DNA from 3 places in the Nonomuraea sp. B10E15 genome. Region 2 is predicted to be linked to each of the others. Evidence: riboswitches for the same ligand, from Rfam matches in the RefSeq annotation. Region 2 holds a riboswitch; each other region holds the start of a gene.

Region 1 (2,257 bases), on a different contig from region 2:
CCCATGATGGCCCCGTCGGAAGAGGTGGTCGGCGACCTCGTCAAGGCCGTCCCCGGGCCGGTCAACGTCGCCTGCATGCCCGGCATGGACCTGGGCAGGCTGGCCTCCCTCGGCGTCGCCCGCGTGTCCTTCGGCCCGCTGACGTACCTGACCGCGCTGGAGGCGCTCAAGACGATGGCGGCTCGCATCCGCGCGGGTCAGGACCCGTACGGGGCCTGACCCGCGGCGGGCGGGCGGGAGCCTCCGCGGAGGTTCCCGCCCGCCCGGACCCGGTCAGGCGGACGTGCGGCCCAGGGCGCGCAGCTCGTCGGGGGAGAGCGCCGAGACGTTCTGGTCGATGGGGGAGTCGGAGTACTGGTGGATGGTCCAGGTCTTCCAGTCGGCGGGCGGCGTCACCGTGCCCTTCGGCTTGCTGTAGTGGGCCACCCACAGCGGGTACTCGGCCAGGCCCTTGCCGTAGGTGTCGGCGAAGTTCCAGCCGCTGTAGAACATCGGGGTGACCCCGGTCTCGGCCTTCACGTGCGACAGCCACGCCTTGGCCCAGGCGTTGACCTCCTCGACGGACTTGCCGTCGGTGGTCTCCAGGTCCAGCACCAGCAGGTCGCCGGGCTTGGAGGGCTGGGAGTTCACCATGGACAGGAAGTGCTCGGCCTCGGCGATGGGGTCGTTGCCGGGGTGTGCGTAGTGGTACGCCCCGCGCACGATGCCCTTCTTGCCCAGCTCGCTCCAGTGCCTGGCGAAGGCGGCGTCGCGGAAGTCGGTGCCCTCGGTGGCCTTGATGATGCCGAACTGCGCGGGGCTGGCGGCCCAGTCGTGCAGCGGCTGGTGGTTGGACACGTCCTGGCCGTAGGTGAGCGTGCGCTGCTCGGCCGCCTGGGCCGAGCCCGGCTCGACGGGCGACGCGTGCGCGGGCAGGTTCGCGCCCGCGATGGCGGTGGTCCCGGCCAGCAGGGCGCCGGCGGCGGACAGGGTGAGACGTCGCGTGAGTTCGCGCATGGGGGGGATCGACTCCTTGCTTCCATGTGCCTACCGGGTTAGCTGACGGGTTCGGGCTTGGAAGTGCCCTACGCGCGCAGCCCTCGGCTGGCGTGCGATTCACCCCGGAAAGGTGGGTCCCCGGCTCCGCGCTGTGCGGATTCGGCCTGTCAACGTCGCGGCAAACGGTTCGGCAAGCGTTCGCCTGTGCCGTATGCCGTAATCCCAAGAAGGTATATAACGCCCCATAAACGCTGCAAGTGGTACAAATCCCCAGGCAATGTCGTTTGCCATAGTAAAGCCCTGGATCGCCGCTCTCGCAGGCGTTCCAGGGCTTTGGCAAAGTTTTTCCGGCACCGTACGCGGGTCCCGCCGGAACGGGGCCCGTGATACTCCTGTGACGTGAGCGGGCGGGCGTACCGCCTTCCGGCGCCGGGGCTCTCCGCCTACCGTTGCCCGGCGAGCCAGTCGTCGAACGTGGTCGGCGCGATGCGCGCGCCCTCGCCGGGCAGCAGCACGTCGCCCGCCATCGCCGGGCCGAAGATTCCCGACCACGTCGGCACGAGCCGCACCGTACGGCCCCGCGCCTCGTGGGTGCGCCGGGCCATGTCCACCAGGTCCTGCGGCTCGGGGCCCGCGACGTCGGCGTACCGCCCCCGAGGCTCCCCGGTCGCGAGCTCGGCGAGGACGCCGGCCACCTCGGCGGGCGCGATCGGCTGCACGAGCAGCGGCGCGATCGTGGCGACGCCGTCCTGCTCCGTCCAGCCCGCCACCATTTCGGCGAAGTCGTGGAACTGCGTGACCGGCACGATCGTCCACGGCACCGGCCCGGCGGCCACGAGGCGCTCCTGCTCCCGCTTGCCGGCGTAGTGGGCGTTGCCCTCGACGCGATGGATCCCGACGATCGACAGCAGGACGTGGTGGCGCACCCCCGCCCGCTCCTCGGCGGCCAGCAGGTTGCGCGTGGTGGCGCCGAAGAACGCCACCGTCTCCTCCGGGCCGGCCGCCGGCGCGTTGATGGCGTCGACGACCGCCTCCGCACCGGCCAGGGCGTCGTCGAGCCCGACGCCGGTCGCCAGGTCCACGCCGAGCGAACGGCTGATGCGCACGACCTCGTGGCCGTCGCGTTCAAGGGCCGCGACGGTGAGCGCCCCGATGTTCCCGGTCGCGCCGGCGACTGCGATCCGCATGATGATCCCTTCAATCATGGACTAAACAGATCCATAATAGCTGCGATAGAATCGGAGCGTGAAGCTGCCCGTGAGCACCGAGTGGGTTCTGC
Region 2 (2,257 bases):
CAGCGCGAGCGAGAGGTGCTCACCCTCGTCGGCACGGGCATGTCCAACTCCGAGATCGCCGAGCACCTGCACCTCACCGTCGGCACGGTCAAGACCCACATCGGCCGCCTCCTGGCGAAACTGCACGCCCGCGACCGGGCCCAGCTCGTCATCGCCGCCTACGACGGCGGGCTCGTCAACCCGTCGACGCGGTGATCGCCGAACCGACCTGCCCTCAGTTCATCGAGATGTGCACGTGGTCGTAGTGGTTCTCGGTGATGCTGCCCCGGTTGGACATCGTGCTCCAACCCGAGCCGTGGTTGATGCGCTGCTTCCAGATGACGTACTTGACGCCCAGCCTGCTCTTGTTCTTGATGGCCCACTCCGCGATGCGGTCGCCCAGGGCGGCGTTGGCGGCGGAGGGCATCGAGCCGCCCGTGCTCATCATGAAGTCGCAGGCCCGGCCCAGGGGGTGTTCGCCGCTGGAGCCCGAGCGGAAGCAGCCGACGGTGAAGGGCAGCGCGAAGTTCTTGCCGATCTGCTCCTTCATCAGCCGCGTGCGCGGCGTGATGTTGTCGGAGCCGGACGGGAGTTCGGGTGCCCAGCCGCCGTCTGACCTGCGGTTGGTGCCGAACGGCACCAGGTCCTGGAGCTTCTTCTCGATGTCGTCGATGACGTCCTCGGCCTCGTCGCGCTGATCGGCCACCTCGGCCGCGTCCTTGCGGATCTTGTCGGCGAGCTCGACGGCCTGCGCGGAGGCCTTCTTCTTCTCGTCGCGCGCCCTGGCCACGCCCTGCACGAACGCCTGCTGCTCGGCGGTGACCTGATTGAGCACCGCGGCGCCGCCGCTGTTCTCCGGCAACATGAATACGGGCACTCCGGGGTTGCCGTTCTGGTAGCGCAGGCGGGCTATCTCGGCGACCCGCTTCTCGGCCGTCGTCAGCGCCTCTTCGGCGGTGGCCAGCCGGGCCTTGGCCGCCTTGGCGGACTTCTGCGCCTTGGCCAGCTCGACGCGCTTGAGGTTGTAGGCCTCGATCAGCTTGTCGACCTTCTTGTTGAGCTGCTTGAGCTGCGCGCGCAGCTCCGACTCCTTGGGTTTGGGGGCCGTGGACGCCGCGGACGCCGGGGCCGCCGAAACGACGACGGCGGCGGCGGTGATGAGACCGATGGCAAGACTCGCGGGGGACGAAGCCGCCACGTAGGTGTTCCTCTCCCTCTGCCGGCCGGGTTAGCTGACGGGTTCGGGTATGGGAGCTGCGTATCCCTACCACGGATGTGGATTCACCCCAGGTGCGATGGGTCCCCGGCTCCCGGGCAACTCGCCCAGGATTAGGCGGTGCAACGGCTGTTACGGCCGATGCATAAGGGGATATTAGTGGTAGATCACGAGACATGCGACCTTAAGTAGAAATCTATTCTTGATCTACTTGTGATCGGAGCATGTGCGCGGCCTCTTCCGGCAGCACGTCGTTGACGAACGCGCCCATCGCGGACTCCGAGCCCGCCAGATACTTGAGCTTGTTGGGCGCCCGCCGGATGCTGAAGAGCTCCAGATGCAGGTACGCGAGCTCGCGGTCCCGCCGCACCGGGGCCTGGTGCCAGGCCGAGATGTACGGCATCACGACCCCGAACAGCCCGTCGAAGGCCCGCAGCACCGAGGTGTAGAGCGGGGCGAACGCCGCACGCTCCTCCTCCGTGAGCGCCGCCAGGTCCGGCACCTGCCGGTGCGGATACACGTGCACCTCGTACGGCCAGCGCGCGGCCGCGGGCACGAACGCCGTCCACAGCTCGTTGCCGGCCACCACCCGTGTCCCGGCGGCACGTTCGGCGGCCAGCACGTCGGCGAACAGGTTGCCCGGGCCCTGGTAGCGGGCCGCGGCGCCGAGCTGGAGTTTCGTTCTGGGCGTGACGTACGGGTAGGCGTAGATCTGGCCATGCGGATGCGCCAGCGTGATGCCGATCTCCTCGCCCCGGTTCTCGAAGCAGAACACCTGCTCCACGCCCTCGATCCCGGACAATTCGGCCGTACGGTCGGCCCACGCCTCCATGACCAGCCGCACCTGGGCGTCGGAGAGCTTCGAGAAGGATGACGAGTGATCCGAGGTAAAGCACACCACCTCGCACCGCCCCACTCCCGGACGAACCTCACTCAGCCCACCCACATCTTGATAAGTCCCAAAATTCGTGGAGAAGGAGGGGAAGCGGTTCTCGAACACCGCCACGTCGTAGTCGTACGCAGGGATCTCCGTCGCCCGGGTGTCCGACGACGGGCACAACG
Region 3 (2,257 bases), on a different contig from region 2:
TGGTTGCCTGTGTAGTGCGGCAGCGAGATGCCCACCCGCTGGTAGGCCGCCATCACCAGGCCGGAGCAGTCGTAGGAGCCAGGACCCTCTGCTCCCCAGACGTACGGCTTGAGCTGCTGCGTGAGCGCCCACCGTGCCGCCTGCGCGGCCTTTCCGCTGCCCGCGATCGGCAGGTTGACGCGGGTGGCGCGGGTGCCGGGACGACCGGCCTCGCCCAGCGCCCGCCTGAACAGGTTGCTCTCGACCTTGGCGACCAGCTTGCTGATCTTGCCGCGCTTGGCGTCGAGGTCCTTGACGATCTTCTCGACCTCGCTGATGCGCGACTTGGCGCTCGCCCTGGCGCGCTCGGCGGCCTTCCTGGCCTTGGTGAGCTGGTTGAGCTCCTCGCCCTGCCGCTGCTCGATCGCGAACGTGGTCGCGGCGCGGTCGAGGAAGTTGCCGGGGTCCTCGGATGAGGTGAACGCCAGCGCACGGCTCAGACCGCCCGTGATGTAGGCGTTCTGGGCGAGCAGGACGGCCTTGGCACGCTTGGCCGCCAGGTCTGTCTCGCTGGCCGTCAGCGTCTTCTGCGCGGCCTCGGCGGCCTTCTTGGCCGTCTTCAGCTTCTCCCGCTGCCCGTTGTACTGCTCGGTCAGCGTCTCGATCTCGACGTGCATCTTCTCGACCCGCGTGGCGAGGTCTTTGAGCGAGGGCTTGGGGTCGGCGGACGCCGGGACGGTGGGAACCGAGAACAGCAGCGCGGCGACTGTGAAACTCGCCACACCGAGGCGGTGACGCGACAGGGCGCGTTCCGGGGGGCGGGCGTGCTTGCCCGCCGACTTCCTCCCACGGTTGAGCGTGCGCTTCACCAACCAGGCTCCTCTCATAGACGCCTACCGGGTTAGCTGACGGGTTCGGGCCGGAGCAGCCCTACCGAAAAACTCGGATTCACCCCGTGGTGGCGGTCGCCACCGGCGGGTCCCCGGCTTCCCTGAGGGAATTGAGCGTGCTTCCCCCCGCGCGCGACACGCGGGGATCATCGTCGCTGGACACTAATGCACTCCGGGTTCCTGCTCAACCAGAACTGCCAACTCCGTAGAGGTTTCGCAACCGAAGGGTCACGAGGTGGTCTCGGTGCCAGTCGGGCAGGAGTGACCGTATGTGGCGCTTACTCCCGAACGATCGCCCGGCGCGACGCCGTGCTCGCTCGGCCACGAGATGTAACAGGATGGGCGGAGAGATGTGAGTTAGGTCCGAGCCGTAATGACATCTGTACTCTGGAGAGCCATGGAGCAGGTGGCCGAACTGACTGTGCCCGAGACCGCGGTGGTGGTCCGGCGTGCGCGCACGCCTGACGTGCGGGGGGTCAGGCGCCTGGTCGACACCTATGCGGGCGCGGGCTCGCGGCTCCTGAAGAAGGCCACGGTGACGCTGTACGAAGACGTGCAGGAGTTCTGGGTGGCCGAGCGTGGCGGGCAGATCGTCGGCTGTGGCGCGCTCCACGTGCTCTGGGAGGACCTCGCAGAGGTCCGCACGGTGGCCGTCGATCCCGAATGCCGCGGCGCGGGCGTCGGTCACCGGATCGTCTCAGCGCTCATCCAGCAGGCCAAAGATCTTGGTCTGCAACGTGTATTCTGTCTTACTTTTGAGGTCGACTTCTTCGCGAGGCATGGTTTTCGCCGCATCCAGGGCACGCCGGTCTCCCCCGAGGTCTACGCCGAGCTGCTGGCCTCGTATGACGAGGGTGTAGCGGAGTTCCTCGACCTGGAACACGTCAAGCCGAACACCCTGGGCAACACCCGCATGCTGCTCCATCTGTCGTCGGGTGACGCGGACCTTGACCACATGGAAAGGTGATTGTTGATACCTATGTCGATACGTTGGGCAGCACAGGCATGTGTCCTGACACGTGCCACGCGCGCACTCGAAGCGAGGTGACACGGTGAGCACCGGACAGCCGCCGTACCCACAAGACGAATCCGGCGAGAACGCTGCGCCTCCCCACTACGGCCAGCAGGCTCCGGGCCGCCACCCCGGCGAGCCCGACCCCGACGTCACTGTGGTCGGCTACCGGGCGGACGACGCCTACGGGCAACAGCCCCCCTATGGTCAGCAGCAGGGCTATGGCCAGCAACCCCAGTACGGTCAGCAGCAGGGCTACGGCCAGCAGCAGTACGGCCAGCAGCAGGGCTACGGTCAGCAACCTCAGTACGGCCAGCAGCCCCAGTCCCAGCCCGACTACGGCCAGCAGCAGTACGGCCAGCAGCAGGGCTACGGC

The links. A riboswitch is a leader RNA that binds a small molecule or an ion and turns the genes downstream of it on or off. The one in region 2 is predicted to bind cyclic di-AMP.
Region 1: another riboswitch for cyclic di-AMP. It lies ahead of ABGB14_RS45230 (GH25 family lysozyme); the one in region 2 lies ahead of ABGB14_RS39595 (hypothetical protein).
Region 3: another riboswitch for cyclic di-AMP. It lies ahead of ABGB14_RS34310 (C40 family peptidase); the one in region 2 lies ahead of ABGB14_RS39595 (hypothetical protein).

Annotation. Positions count from the first base shown of each region.
Region 1 covers NZ_JBDPMB010000031.1:8,569-10,825, reverse strand. Annotated here, with positions in the region: gene ABGB14_RS45235 (isocitrate lyase/phosphoenolpyruvate mutase family protein) at 1-219, shown strand, start outside; gene ABGB14_RS45230 (GH25 family lysozyme) at 274-996, opposite strand; cyclic di-AMP (ydaO/yuaA leader) riboswitch at 1,010-1,153, opposite strand; gene ABGB14_RS45225 (SDR family oxidoreductase) at 1,422-2,165, opposite strand; gene ABGB14_RS45220 (Rrf2 family transcriptional regulator) at 2,224-2,257, shown strand, end outside.
Region 2 covers NZ_JBDPMB010000022.1:17,032-19,288, reverse strand. Annotated here, with positions in the region: gene ABGB14_RS39600 (response regulator transcription factor) at 1-195, shown strand, start outside; gene ABGB14_RS39595 (hypothetical protein) at 215-1,177, opposite strand; cyclic di-AMP (ydaO/yuaA leader) riboswitch at 1,183-1,325, opposite strand; gene galT (galactose-1-phosphate uridylyltransferase) at 1,392-2,257, opposite strand, start outside.
Region 3 covers NZ_JBDPMB010000016.1:108,034-110,290, reverse strand. Annotated here, with positions in the region: gene ABGB14_RS34310 (C40 family peptidase) at 1-848, opposite strand, end outside; cyclic di-AMP (ydaO/yuaA leader) riboswitch at 855-996, opposite strand; gene ABGB14_RS34305 (amino-acid N-acetyltransferase) at 1,267-1,836, shown strand; gene ABGB14_RS34300 (RDD family protein) at 1,922-2,257, shown strand, end outside.